Regions from separate parts of the Psychrobacillus psychrodurans genome, predicted to be linked through region 2. Evidence: riboswitches for the same ligand, from Rfam matches in the RefSeq annotation. Region 2 holds a riboswitch; each other region holds the start of a gene.
The links. A riboswitch is a leader RNA that binds a small molecule or an ion and turns the genes downstream of it on or off. The one in region 2 is predicted to bind lysine.
Positions count from the first base shown of each region.

Region 1: another riboswitch for lysine. It lies ahead of ACQCPR_RS13250 (Na+/H+ antiporter NhaC family protein); the one in region 2 lies ahead of dapA (4-hydroxy-tetrahydrodipicolinate synthase).
Region 3: another riboswitch for lysine. It lies ahead of ACQCPR_RS11950 (aspartate kinase); the one in region 2 lies ahead of dapA (4-hydroxy-tetrahydrodipicolinate synthase).

Region 1 is NZ_CP189791.1:2,717,896-2,723,071, reverse strand. It holds gene ACQCPR_RS13265 (sulfite exporter TauE/SafE family protein) at 1-248, shown strand, start outside; gene ACQCPR_RS13260 (bifunctional metallophosphatase/5'-nucleotidase) at 390-1,763, shown strand; gene yunB (sporulation protein YunB) at 1,806-2,576, shown strand; lysine riboswitch at 2,625-2,807, shown strand; gene ACQCPR_RS13250 (Na+/H+ antiporter NhaC family protein) at 2,888-4,447, shown strand; gene lipA (lipoyl synthase) at 4,557-5,176, shown strand, end outside.
Region 2 is NZ_CP189791.1:3,219,696-3,224,871, forward strand. It holds gene ACQCPR_RS15960 (DHH family phosphoesterase) at 1-1,097, opposite strand, end outside; lysine riboswitch at 1,260-1,439, shown strand; gene dapA (4-hydroxy-tetrahydrodipicolinate synthase) at 1,666-2,553, shown strand; gene ACQCPR_RS15970 (DUF1456 family protein) at 2,617-3,132, opposite strand; gene ACQCPR_RS15975 (methyl-accepting chemotaxis protein) at 3,301-4,998, opposite strand.
Region 3 is NZ_CP189791.1:2,467,378-2,472,553, forward strand. It holds gene sdhA (succinate dehydrogenase flavoprotein subunit) at 1-536, opposite strand, end outside; gene ACQCPR_RS11940 (succinate dehydrogenase cytochrome b558 subunit) at 586-1,197, opposite strand; gene ACQCPR_RS11945 (YslB family protein) at 1,480-1,893, shown strand; gene ACQCPR_RS11950 (aspartate kinase) at 2,277-3,509, opposite strand; lysine riboswitch at 3,605-3,783, opposite strand; gene uvrC (excinuclease ABC subunit UvrC) at 3,974-5,176, opposite strand, start outside.

The DNA of each region.
Region 1 (5,176 bases), 500 kb from region 2:
CCCCACATGTAGCAGTTGGTACGTCTATGTTTATGGTGTTCTTATCAGCTATGGTAAACTCTGTTACGCATATTTCATTAGGCAATGTACCTTGGCTGTATACTATTCCAGTAATTCCTGCTGCATATATTGGAGCAAAAATAGGAGCAAAGCTAAACAAAAAGTTGAATTCTGATACACTTGTTTTGGCTTTACGTATTGTTCTTCTATTATTAGGTATACGTTCCATTTTAGATGGACTACTTTAACTTTATTCATCTCACTTCTATAAGTAATGAGATGTATGCTAAGTATATACAAGTCACAGTGATGGTTCACAAACTAATGGGAGCTCAATAAAAATCTGGACGCAAATATGCCAATTCTTATTTGATTAAGGTGGGTGAAGAATGAGAGAGACGATTTATATATACCATACAAATGACTTGCATAGTCATCTAGAAAATTGGCCAGTTATTCATCAATTTCTCACTGATAGACGGAAAAACCATAGTTCAGAAACTTCCTGCTTAACGTTAGATATTGGGGATCATTTGGATCGGTCTAATATATTTACAGAAGGTACTCTTGGTAAGGGAAATGTACAACTGTTAAATGACGCTCAATATGATTATGTAACAATTGGAAACAACGAGGGAATCACCTTAAGTCATAATGACTTGGAAGCGTTATACATAGATGCTAATTTTGAAGTTATCGTATCCAATTTTACTGATTTGGAAGGGAATATTCCTACATGGGTATTACCATATAAAATACATGTGACACCAACAGGCATTAAAATAGGAATTGTAGCGGCAACCGCAGATTATGGCATTTATTATGAAAAATTAGGTTGGCATGTTCAAGATCCGATTCCACGTCTGAAAGAGGTATGTACTATACTTCGTCCACAAGTGGATGTACTTATTTGTATGTCTCACTTAGGAATGTCACAGGATGAAATAATTTCTTTGGAAATTCCACAAGTAGACTTGGTTTTGGGGTCACATACACATCACGCATTTGAAGAAGGTAAGGTAATAGGGAATTCGTTGCAAGCAGCGACAGGTAAATTTGGTATGAATGTTGGACTTGTAACGTTGGAGTTTGATCATGTGAAAAGGGCAATCCAATCTAAGAAAGCGGTATTGATTCGGACAGAAACACTGCCAGTTCCCTCCAACGCAAGTGATAAGCAGTTAGCTTGGGAAAATGAAGGAATAGCTGAAATGTCTAGTATTGCTTTCTACAATCCTTTCAGATTAAAAAAGGAATGGTTTATGGAATCCGATTTATCTCATTTTTTTGGAAAAGCATTACTTTCCTTTACTAGTGCAAACTGTGCTATGTTTCCAGCAGGTATCTTCTTAAAGGATCTTCATCAGGGGCCAATTACTGCAAGGGACTTACACCAATGTTTGCCTCACCCGATTAATCCATGTGTTATTACATTAACTGGAGCAGAGCTACTCGAGGTTATTCGTACGGGAAAAAATGAAAAATGGCCAAAACTTGAAGTAAAGGGGTTAGGGTTCAGAGGGAACTATCTTGGAGCAATCCTATATGAACAGCTTCAAGAGCTGGAAGATGGAACAGTGTTAATCAATGAAAAACCACTTGAATTCGAGAAAACCTATACATTGGCAACTTTAGATATGTTTACTTTCGGTTACTTTTTTCCTTCATTAAAGTTCGCTCCAAAACAATACTTTATGCCTGAAATGATTCGTGATATCGTGAAATGGTATGGACAGCAAGAAAAAAATCAATATAAGTCATGAAAGTCCTCCTCCTTACATATGTAGTAATTAGGAGGATTGTTTTTGTTCTATAGAAAGAAAAAAAAACGACTTGCTTTCTTTACTAATCAGCGTAAAATAGCTATTTTTTTAACTGCTTTCTTGTTATCAGTTGGAGGTCTCATCTATTATATTAATGAGCAGTTGACTACTACCTATCTACAATATGCAGAAGTTCAAACGAATAAAATAGCATCTATGGTAATCAATAAAGCGATTAACTCAAGAATTTCCAATACGCTCGATGTAAATGACATAATCGAAGAAGTTCCTTCAGATAGTACCACAATGGTAACTACACGATTTAATACAGAAATAATTAATCGTGTATTGGCTGATACAAATCAATTAGTTCAGGCCCATTTGGAGCAGGCTGAGCAGGGGGACTTTTCAAGCCTACCTTACTTAGATGACATCGAGTACGATAAACAAACGATGGAGGATCAAGGTGGAGTCGTATTTTTCGTGCCAATGGGGCAAGCGACGAATATTCCCCTTATCGGTAATTTAGGCCCGAAAATTCCAATACGTTTTCACGTCATCGGTAATGTACAATCAAATGTAGTACCTTCAATCACCAAATTTGGTATTAACAATGCGTATGTAGAAGTCAATATTCACATTAAAGTAAATGTACAAATAATCGTTCCTCTAGCAAGTAAAATGAGTACAGTTGAACAGAGTATACCTGTTGCAATGGGGATTGTACAAGGCCAGGTTCCTTATATATACACAGGTGGCGATGGTGATGCAGCTCCATCAATAGAAGTTCCACTACCATTACCAGAAAAATAAAAAACCTTAAAATTATAGTATTTACTGATATACTAGTGGAAATGAATAAGAATAGGTAGAGGCCGCATGACTTAAGAGTAGTTTACAGGAGAATGACAACTGTGATTGTAAACGGAAGGAAGTTATGCCGAAATTAGATGCTGATCGTCGAGACAAATCTAGTTGGGGTTATTTTGAACAAAAATAACACTGTCATTTATACACCAGTATAAATGGAGAGCTACAGAGTATAAAATTTATGCTTAAAATTTTAACTAAAAGCCAACCTATATATACATTAGGTTGGCTTTTTATATTTAGGAGGATTTGTTTTGGAAAATACGATATTTTCGATTTTACCGCCATTACTAGCGATTGTAATGGTGCTTGTTACGAAGAGAGTTTTGCTATCATTAGGGGCCGGAATCGTTTCGGCAGCTTTATTAGTAGAAAGCTTTTCGCCAATTGACTCATTAAACATTCTTTGGGATTCCTTTATCACATCGTTTTGGGAAAATGGATTAAATGTGTACAATATCTTTATATTATCTTTCATATTGATGCTAGGCGTAATTACCGCCATTGTCAGCTTATCTGGTGGAAGTACCGCCTTTGCAGCATGGGCTGTTAAACGTATTAAAACAAATCGTGGATCTAAGCTATTAACAGTCTTCTTAGGAATTATTATTTTTGTAGATGATTATTTTAATGCACTTGCTGTTGGACAGATTGCACGTCCAATTACAGATTCTCATCGAGTATCACGTGCAAAGTTAGCTTATTTTATAGACTCTACATCAGCACCAGTTTGTGTAGTTTCTCCAGTTTCTAGCTGGGGAGCATTTCTAATAAGTCAGTTAGGTGTTATTTTCGCTACTTATGCAGTAACAGACTATACACCACTTCAGGCATTTCTGATAATGGCCCCGATGAATTTCTATGTTATTGCTGCTCTTGCAATGGTATTTTTTATAGCATGGACAGACAATGACTTAGGTGAGATGAAAAAACATGAAAAACGTGCAAAAGAAACAGGAGTGCTTTTTGATCCAAATAAATCTAATCCAGGTGATTTACAAGGTAATTTCCCGGAAAATAATTATGGAAAAGTGAATGATTTAATTTTACCGATTGTATCATTAATAGCTGTTACACTAGCTTCAATGTTTTGGACAGGGTACCAGGCTTCAGGAAAAGTGATGAACTTATTTGTTATTTTTGAGAACACAGATGTACCACTTTCTTTATTTGTAGGTGGAATTGTATCGAGTATATTAGCAATACTATTATACACTCGTCAATTCAAACAAAATCCAGAAGCGAATGTTGGATTGCTAGGGAAAGCAGTTATTTCTGGTATTAATTCAATGTTACCGGCTATTGGTATTTTAATATTTGCTTGGGCCCTTTCATTTTTAATTAATGCACTGGGAACTGGTGAGTTTTTAGCTAAAATCGTTACAGAAAATAATATTCCAGTAGGGATAGTCCCATTCTTATTATTTGTTTTAACAGCTTTTATGGCTTTCGCAACTGGTTCATCATGGGGATCATTTGGGATTTTACTGCCAATAGGTGCAAGCATCATTATGGTAGTAGAGCCAGAATTACTACTTCCTGTTTTAGCAGCAGTTTTAGCAGGTGCAGTTTTTGGAGACCATTGTTCGCCTATTTCTGATACAACTATTATGTCTGCAACTGGTGCAGGCGTTAACGTAATTGACCATGTAATGACCCAATTACCTTATGCGATTGTTAGTGCAGTCATTGCTGCAATTGGATATTTAGTACTAGGTCTTACTGGTTCCGTTATCTTCGGATTTATAACGGTAGTCATCATCCTTATCTTATTTTTCTCTATATGGAGTCTCAAAAGTAAAAGAGTAGTTTAGCTAATTTTAAAATTGGAAGTCTCTGTTATTTGTATGGTTGTTTGCAATTAAATAATATGTTACATTGACAACAGTGTAGTTAGTTTATTTAGAATGGGGTCGAGATGAAATGACATCGTGTAAACCAACGAAAACAGAGTACCAAAGAAAACCAGAGTGGCTAAAAATCAAGTTAAATACGAATGATGAATACAAAGGTCTTAAAAAGTTAATGCGTGAAAATAATCTAAATACAGTATGTGAGGAAGCAAAATGTCCAAATATACATGAGTGTTGGGGTTCACGTAGAACTGCTACATTTATGATTTTAGGAGCTATTTGTACACGTGCATGCCGTTTTTGTGCAGTGAAAACCGGACTACCTAATGAGTTGGATTTGGCAGAACCAGAAAGAGTTGCTGATTCGGTTGTTATTATGAATCTAAAACATGTTGTTGTTACAGCAGTTGCTCGAGATGATTTAAAAGATGGTGGATCTGAGGTTTTTGCTGAAACTATCCGTGCGATTCGACGAAAAAATCCTTTCACTTCAATAGAAGTTTTACCTTCTGATATGGGTGGGATTGAGCAGAATATCCGTAATATTATGGATGCAAAACCAGATATTCTTAACCATAATATTGAAACGGTTCGTAGACTTACTCCAAGAGTTCGTGCAAGAGCAAAATACGATCGTTCCCTTGAATTACTGCGTCGAGCAAAAGAAATGCAACCAAGTATTCCGACAAA
Region 2 (5,176 bases):
AATCGCTCTCCTTCTTCAAAACTAGTAAAGGTTTGTCCTATTTCGGCTTTATTTTTTTCAAGTATCCAATCCTGATTATTTTTTGAATACAAAATGAACGTATCATTTTTTCTATTCATATAAAATGAACCAAATGATGATTGTTTCAAATTATATTGATTTCTTTTTGCATCTTCTAGTATCGGTAGCAGATGGAATGTGTCCAAAACAAATAACTTATAAGCTTCTTCTGTTAAGGTACATCCAGATGCTTTTTGATGTCCTCCGCCGCCGAACTGACCAGCAACTTCAGATACATCAATATGATCATATATAGTACGAAGGGAAATTCTTTTCCCCCCCATAATTACTATCGCTATATAGTCGAGATGTGGATATTCTTTTCCTAGTTCATTGCCTAGCTCTGAATGGTAAGTTTCTGCATACACAATTCCTGCCAAATGTTCCCCTATGGTTACTTGGACTATCTCTCTTTTCTTTCGACGAATATAACGGTCAATCTTGTCTGCTTCCATTTTCAATATTTTCTTTTCAAATTCATCAAAATCAAAATGATCACTTGTACGAAGTCTCTCTAATATTTTTTCTTCGAATTCTTCCATCGATATTAAATAGAATAGTGAGTTAAGCGAGTGAGCTTGGAGGTTCTCATTCTTCTCCCATTCCCACGTATCATACTGTCTAACTAATTCTACAAATTCTGTGAGTGCTGCAGTTGGTTCCAACAATTTGTTTGTTACAAGATATTCATATAACAATGAAGTAGCTGAAGTTAATTTGCCTTCGTGATCTTCTACTAGAATATATCCCCACTCATAATCATTAAAGTGTAAGGCAGATTTGTGATGATCAATTAGTTGGACCTTTCCTTTTGCATTATAAAAATCATTAAGCCTTTTTTCATTGTCTTCATTTGGAGTCAAATCAGTTACAAATAAAAATGTATCTGGCTCATCATTTTCTAAAAAGTATTCAATCTCTCGATTTAGGGAGGAAATCGAATTATAACGCACCTTCACTTGCTCACCAAAAGCAAGCTTTGCTAAAATGCCACATCCGACACCATCTAAATCATTATGAGACAATAATTTATACATCCTTTTCACCTCTTGAATAGTATGGTTTTAACGTATGAAACTTATTAATTATACTGACCTTAAATAGCTTTATATTTATTTTACAGGTAAACTGTTGCATTAGTATTAAAAAACATGTATTATTTTAATAATTAAATATTCTCTTATTTCAAATACATTTGAAGTAAGGATAGAGGCGCGAAGACCATCAGTACACATTTGGAGGATAATGAGATCCTTTGACATTTGTGGAAAGGGGAATTTGCCGAAGTTGAAAGAATCTCATTTTTCTTGAAGCTGGTTCTGCTGTTGAATAAACACTGAATTGTCATATAGGAGACTATATGGAGGGCTATCTTACGCACGGAAATATTACTTTATTTCTATTGCAACAACGAGCCCTCGTTGTTGCTTTTTTGCGTCTACATAACTTGACTAAACAACCGTCAAGTTATACCTCCGGCGGATGTCATAGATTTTGAATTTCGCTAGTGTAATTCAATATCTGTATGTAATTACGTCGAGGCATAATTGATACCGCCCTTCTCCCTGAATTTTTAATAATAAAACTAGAGGATGTGGAGAAGTTATGAATTTTGGACAAATATTAACGGCTATGGTGACTCCTTTTGATCATAATGAGGAAATCGATTTTCCAGCTACACGGAACTTAATAAATTATTTAATAGCCAATGGAACAGATGGTTTAGTCATATCTGGTACAACCGGAGAGTCTCCGACATTAACAGAGGAAGAAAAAGTTAAACTGTTTAAATTTACAGTAGAAGTTGTGAATGGTAGAGTCCCAGTAATTGCTGGTACCGGCTCTTATAACACAAAAGCATCCATCGATTTAACAAGACAAGCAGCTGATGCAGGTGTCGATGGTATTATGCTTGTTGTTCCCTATTATAGCAAACCATCACAAGAAGGATTGTACCAACACTTCCAAGCAATTGCTGCAGTTACATCTTTACCGATTATGTTATATAATATTCCCGGTCGGAGTGCTGTCAATATGTCAGTAGAAACCATTGTAAGACTTTCCGATATTCCCAACATCGTAGCTATTAAAGAAGCTGGCGGGAATTTAGATACAATGACTGAAATTGTTCAAAATACACCTGAGGATTTTTCACTATATAGCGGTGATGACGGGTTAACAATCCCAGTACTATCGATTGGTGGAGCAGGAGTTATTTCAGTAGCATCACATGTTATTGGGAACGAAATGCAAACTATGATTGAAAAGTTTAATAGTGGCAATGTAAAAGAAGCTGCTAAGGATCATCGCAGTCTTTTACCTATCATGAAAGCACTATTTGCAGCACCAAATCCAACTCCTGTAAAATCGGCATTAAATTTAAAAGGAATTCCTGTAGGTGGTGTTCGCTTACCTATGATTCCTTTGAATAAAGAAGAGCTGAATTCTTTACAAGAAGTATTATCCACATTGCAACAAACCGTGAAATTATAGCATTTTCAATTGTCTATAGATAAAGAGGAAGAGCGAACTCAATTATGAATTCGCCCTTCTTTATTAATTTCTATATTTTACCGCTAAACCTTTAAGGAATTTGCGCGCAAAATTATCCCCGCATTCCTTATAATTACGATGCCCTGGTTTTCTTAAAATAGCACCTAGTTCACCTTTAGATACAATAATCCCACCATCATCTAATACTTCCAGCATATCTTCCGTTGTTAACTGTAAAGCTACTTTTAGTTTCTTCAAGAGTATATTATTCACATGATCCTTCTGCTGCTCTGCAGGCTCTGGATTATTAGTAGGTTGTGTTTGTTTTGGATCCTGTTTACCTCTTTTATGTGTGATTAATCCATTCAAAAATGATTCCAACATCTTGTTGTTACACTTCATATGATTTTCATCTTCCACTACTTCTTCATCATCATTAACTTCTTTTGATTTAGTAAGAATTTTAAGTACATCTTCTTTTGTAAGTTCAATGCCACCTAGCTTAAAAATCTCTACCATGTCTTTGTTTTTAATATCTAGGGCATATCTTAATCTGATTAATATATCATTATTTTCCATTTATTAACCTCCTATAAAACTCTCAATATAACCAACATCTTCTCCATTTTACACGATTTCAATTCCACTATGTTATTGCCTTACAAATTTAACTTTTAAATTATTTTCATAAGAAGTAAATATGCCTGGTTTAACACAATTCAGAATTGCATTAGAACCAGGCACTTTTTATTCTGCTGTTTTAGTTGTTTTAAATTTAGAAACTGCATCAGCAAGATTCATAGCAATTGTCGCCAAGTGTTGGGAACTTGCTACTACTTCTTCCATTGAACCAACGGATTCCTCAGCAGACGCAGCTGTTTCTTCTACACCTGCAGCAGATTCCTCTGAAACTGAAGCAATTTCTTGAACAGATGCATTAATCTGTTGGCTATTTGCGCTAACTTGTGCTAAATTCTTTGAAATCTGCTCAACTTTTTCTGTCATTGCATGAATACCACTTGTAATTTCTTTAAATTTTTCACCAGTACGTTGAATCTGTTCTGTTCCATCTGTTACTTCTTTATAACCGTTTTCTAAAGTGGTAACTACTGATTGAGATTCATTTTGTATGGTTGCGACAATATCGGTAATTTCTCCAACTGAATGGGATACTTGCTCGGCAAGCTTTCTCACCTCATCCGCTACAACTGCAAATCCTTTTCCATGCTCGCCTGCTCTTGCTGCTTCAATTGCTGCATTCAAAGCCAGTAAGTTTGTTTGATCGGCGATAGATTGAATAACCTCAACTAGAGTTGATATTTCATTCGTCTTGTCGTCTAATCCTTTTACTCGGTCCACAGAGCCTTTGACAATTCCATCGATATCTTTCATTTTATTAACGGATAGTTCCATTAACTTCTGTCCATCCTCGGCACCTAGTGTCACAAGGTGAGAATCTTCAACAATACCTCTGCTCGACTCGTCTGAACTTTGAATAGCTTGTGCAAAACCATCCATCATTTCAGAAATATCCGATGCACTGGACGCCTGTGTCTCGGCCCCATTTGCAAGCTCATGCATTGTGGTTGCGATTTGCTCACTACCAACTTTAACTTGTTCTGCTGATTGAGATAATTGCTCAGATTGACTTGATAATGTATTGGAAGCCAAATGTATTTCAGAAATAACATTTTGTAAATCTTGTTGCATCTCATTTGTGGCATTGACCAATATTCCAATTTCATCTTTTCGCTTCGTAATTAATGGTGACTTAGTTAAATCACCAGATGCAATTTCCACCAGTCTTTCTGCTACTTTACGTGTTGGATTTCCAATTTTGTTGCCCATAACAACACCAATAACAATGGCTACTATCAATGCAACAAATGTAATAACAAATACGATGAATCGATTTGTTTCAAATGCTGACTTGTTGATATTATTCAGTTCCTCCGCAAGGGAGATATTTCTATCTTTTAATACTAGTAAACTATCTCTAGAAACCGCAAATGCTTCCTCACCCGCTCTTAGACCAACAAGGGCATCATTATAGTTACCAGCATTAACTAATCCGATATTCGATTGTACTATAGTTGTAAATGCATTCCAATCTGTTTCAAATTTCGTAATGGCTTTTTCTCCATTCTCATCAAGTACTAGCCCCCGGTACTGTTCGATGAGTAACGACACTTCTTCCATATTCGATTTTGCTGTTTGCGTCTTTTCAGGACTTTCATTTAACACTGCAGACAGCATTTGTACCCTCGTATTTTCTGTTAAGCTTGCCATTTCAACAACAACCGTTAAAGGTATAACACGATTATGATACATTTCTTTCGAGTGTTGGTTAGTAGCACCAAGTGCTAACAATGACACGCCTGCCACTACAAAGATGAATACCGTAATTATCAAATAAGTACTAATCAGCTTTCCTTTTAGTTTCAACTTTGCCCCCCCTGTTCTTAACAACTCAAACTCTATTTCCTATAAAACCCTTTATAAACTTACGATTATCAACACATTCTCACAATAAGAAAACTGACTCTCTATAACCTTATACTTGTTTATCGGATTATTTTAAAGGCTGTGAAGTGATCAAAAATCTATTTTTTTCAGCAATAAA
Region 3 (5,176 bases), 750 kb from region 2:
AGGTTTTGTGCTTTAATACCACGACATACGCCTTCGTTATCTTTAATTATTCCAAGGAATTCCCATCCTTCGAATTTAGTTACTAATCCATCTACTTCAAAACGACGAACTTGCTCGTCCAATGCATATAGTAATTGTTGGCCAGTTGTTGCACCTGCAAATGCTGTACGGTGCATCATTGTACCACCAAAACGACGGAAATCTAATAATCCTTCAGGTGTACGGTTGAACATAACACCCATTCGGTCAAACAAGCTAATAATTCCAGGTGCAGCATCTGTCATTGCCTTAACTGGTTTTTGGTTTGCAAGGAAGTCTCCTCCATAAATAGTATCATCTAAATGTACTGTTGGAGAATCTCCTTCACCTTTTGTATTTACAGCTCCGTTAATACCGCCTTGTGCACAAACAGAGTGCGAACGTTTAACAGGTACTATTGAAAATAGATCTACATGCGTGCCATCCTCGGCAGCTTTCATTGTTGCCATTAGGCCAGCTAATCCACCGCCGACAACAATCAGTTTACTTTTTGCCATGCTATTCTCACTCCTCGATTTAATAGTAGTTGAACGTCTTTACAGTTTCTTAAACGAATGCTAGAAGAGCTTGTACGCCAACTACAGATAACGCTAAGAAGATAATTAATGTTACATATGTTGCAATTTGTTGTGATCTTGCAGATTGTGTAATACCCCAGCTAACTAGGAATGACCAAATACCGTTAGCTAAATGGAATGTAGCAGAGATTACACCTACGATATAGAAACCTAACATCCACGGATTAGATAAGATCTCTTCCATCATGTTAAAGTTAACTTCTTTTGCTCCAATAGCAGCTTGGAAACGTGTTTCAAAAACATGCCATGCGATAAATACTACAAGGAAAATTCCAGTAAAACGTTGTAAAATAAATAAATAGTTTCTTAATGTACCAAAGTTTTTCGGATTATTTTTTGCAGTGAATGCAATATAAATTCCGTAAAATGCATGGAACATTAATGGAAGATAAATTACGAAGATTTCTAACATTAATCGAAATGGTAGACTCTCCATGAAGTGAGATGCACTATTAAATGCTTCTTCGCCTCTTGTAGCAAAATGGTTTACTACTAAATGCTGCGCTAAAAACAGACCTACTGGAATAATACCTAGTAAGGAATGCAGTCGACGCCAATAAAATTCGCGCTCATTCGACAAAACAATTACCCCCTCAAATTTCCGACCGAAAGGAATGAAAACTATCGCAAAAAAACAATTGTGATCAAAACTTTCACATCATCATGTTACGTATTTATGACATATCCATTGTACTCTCATCATTTTAGAGCGTCAAGGTATCTTTCCGAATTTCCGTATGGATTCCTCTACCTTTTTTGGATAATAATTTGTTTAAATAATCACAATCTATTCGGTCCCCATTCCTATTTTTTTATGATAAAATAAATAGGCAATAATGATTTTGGAAAGAAGGGTTGCTACTTGAATGAAAAGGAACATTCACATGTAACTTCCTTTGGATATGAGTTAATAAGAGACCATGTGCTTACTTCTATTCTCGGAAAACATGAAAAAGATATATTATATTGGGCTGGGAAGGATTTAGCTCGCAAATTCCCCCTTTATTCAATGGAAGAAGCCGTCACGTTTTTCAACGAAGCTGGATGGGGCACTTTGCATTTAGAAAAAACAACAAAAGATTCAGTTTTCTATACGTTAAGTACATATAATCTACCTAGAAGTGGACAGAGTAGAAGTCATCGATTAGAAGCGGGTTTTTTAGCTGAACAACAACAGAAGCTTACTGGTTATTTAACTGAGTGCTACGATGAAGAAGTTAAAAAGAACGGCTTAGTTACTTTACAAATAAAATGGGATTCTAAAACTAAAGGGTAACAGGATAGTCAGCTAATGACTTTTCCTGTTACCCTTTTCAATAAATAAGCGTATATAAAAGTGTCCCGTAAACACAGGGTTTATGTGGCTTGAAAGATTGAATAATACTACTGATTTCCGTTTCAACGCACTTTCATGTTTCAAAGTTAGCGTAACGATACAGAAACAGGCGGATGCTTTCCACTGGGGAGTGATGAGCTATCTCCCTCGCTTACGCGTCGTTGTGATAAAAATCAAACGGTAATAATATAGCAATAAGTCTGTCCAAAGTCTGCAGAAAACGGTAGAAACAGGTTTTGAACTTTAAGAACCAAGCATCTTTTTACCTGTTTTTTTGATTTTATTTGAGATAGTTTAATTTCAACAGTACTTTAAACTATAAATTATTGTACTGATTGATGCGTTAATGCAAGATCAAATTCGTCATGTAATGCATTAGCAGCTTCTATCATATGCTGCTGAGGTACGACAACTGATACTTTTATCTCAGATGTACTTACCATTTTCACAGGAATATTCTCTTTTCTTAATCGGTCAAACATTTGAGCAGCTACCCCTGGGTTTGATACCATCCCTGAACCAACAATAGAAACCTTAGAAAGACCTACTTCAAAATCTGCGAAAGTAAAACCAAGCTCCTGTTTATGTGTTTCTAAAACTGTAATTGTTTCAGCCAAGGATTCCTTTTTAATTGAAAAAGAAACTGCGGGTTTCACTCCATCAACTATCGACTGGACAATTATATCCACGTTAATATGATTTGCAGCTAAAGTAGTAAAAATAGAAGCTAAAGATCCGTTAAATGGCACCTCGTATTCTATAGTTAATCGAACGATATCGGATTCAAACGCTACCCCACGAACTACTAAATTATTTTCCACATCTACTTCCTCCTTCAAAATCGTTCCTTCTCCATCTTTATAACTTGGGCGAACTCGTAATGGAACCTTGTAGTTTTTAGCGAATTCAACCGCACGTGGATGCAATACCCCTGCACCTAAATTAGCTAGTTCTAGCATTTCGTCATATTCAAGTTGTTCCAACCTTCGAGCCTTCTCGATATAGCGCGGATCTGATGTATAAATACCATCAACATCCGTATAAATATCGCAAATTTCTGCTTTGATAGAAGCAGCAATAGCTACAGCAGTTGTATCAGATCCGCCTCTGCCAAGGGTTGTAATCTCTCCTTCTTCTGATATCCCCTGAAAACCTGCTACAATAACCACTTTATTTGAATCAAGTAAACTATCAATTTTAGCGGGATCCAGTTTCAGTATTTTTGCATTTCTATGTATATCATCTGTTATGAGACCAGCTTGAGCACCAGTCAGAGAAATGGCATCTATCCCAATTGCATTTAACCTAATAGAAAGTAAAGCCATCGTAACTTGCTCCCCATTGGATAAGAGCATGTCCATTTCACGTTTTGATGGTGATTCTGCTAATCCAAAAGCAAGGTTTGATAATTCATCCGTTGTTTTACCCATTGCAGATACTACAACAACAATATCATGTCCTTTATCTTTCTCACGTTTCACTCGAGTAGCAACATTTTCAATTTTTTCAGTTGATTCAACTGAAGTACCGCCAAATTTCATTACAATTTTAGTCATGAACATCCGCTCCCTAATTAATCTGTAAGGATTAAAAAATGCTTTCCACATATTGTGAAAAGCATTGTCTCATACACGGTCCAAAAAATCTGCCCATGTGAGATAGCCCTCCAGAATATAAATTCTGACAATTCTACATCTATTAAATGCAGAACCAACAATAGAATAGGAAAAGCTAATCTATGTTTCGGCGAAAAACCCTTTCCACAGCCATTCTAGGAACTTCCCTTCCTCCTGCTGCGTACTGATGTCTAATCGCACCTCTATCTTCACTTAAAATACAGTGAAATATTCAATTACGCCTCGGTGTAAATGCGTCCAGACTTTGAATTGCGTTTACGCATTAACTCCTTCAAAATCTATGACATCCACCAGAAGCTTAACTTGAATCAGCAATTTTTAACCACGTATTTGCGTCGTTTTTGTGTTGAGTCAAGTTAAATTGTTTCAACCATAACACATGATTATTCAGAAGACAATATATTTTTCTGAAAATGATTAACCATGATCTCTGCTTGCTTACTAGGAAGACCCGCTTCCATAAACTCTTCTTTACTAGCAGCTTGTATTTTCTTTAAGGAACCAAAATGCTTTAATAATAACTTTTTCCGTTGAGGTCCGATTCCTTCTATACCATCGAGCGATGATGCAATAGTATGCTTCCCTCTTTGTTGCCTATGGAATGTTATAGCAAAACGATGGACTTCATCTTGAATACGTTGTAGCAAATAAAAACCTTCACTCGTCCGCTTCATCGGTATTAGTTCCAAAGGGTCTCCATATATAAGCTGAGAAGTTTGATGCTTGCCATCCTTTGCAAGACCTGCAATTGGAATATCTAACCCCAATTCATCCTCTATAATTTCTCGTGCAGCTTCAATTTGCCCTTTTCCTCCATCAATAATAATTAAATCAGGCAGTGGCAAGTTTTCCTTAAGTACACGAGTATATCTTCTACGTACAACTTCGCGCATTGCTCCGTAATCATCATGCTTAGCTGCGGTTTTAGTTTTATACTTACGATAATCTTTTTTGCTGGCTCTACCATCAATAAAAACAACCATTGCAGATACCGCATCAGTCCCATGAATATGAGAGTTATCAAAAGCTTCAATTCGCATTGGAGGTGCAATATTCATCGAATCACCAAGCTGCTCTATCGCGCCTATCGTCCGTTCTTCTTGTCTTTCGATTAAATGAAATTTCTCCGTCAGTGCAATTTTAGCATTTTTTTCTGCCAATTCGACCAGATTTTTCTTCGTCCCTCTTTGTGGTACGAAAATCTTCATTTCTAACAGTTTTGAAGACAAGTCAATATCCGTACTCATAGGAACATAAATTTCTTTTGGTTTAATATGTTCTGACTTCGCATAAAATTGACCTAAAAATGTTATAAACTCCTCCTCTGGATCTCGGAAGATTGGAAATAAAGAAACATCTCTTTCAATAAGCTTCCCTTGTCTGATAAAGAATACTTGAACACACATCCATCCTTTATCCACATGGAAACCAAAAATATCTCTGCTTGTGAAATCATTCATCGTCATTTTTTGTTTTTCCATAACTTGTTCAATATGTGAAATCTGATCACGGTACTCTTTTGCTCTCTCAAATTCAAGCGCTTCTGCAGCTGAATTCATCTTCGTAACCAATTCTTTTTTCACTTG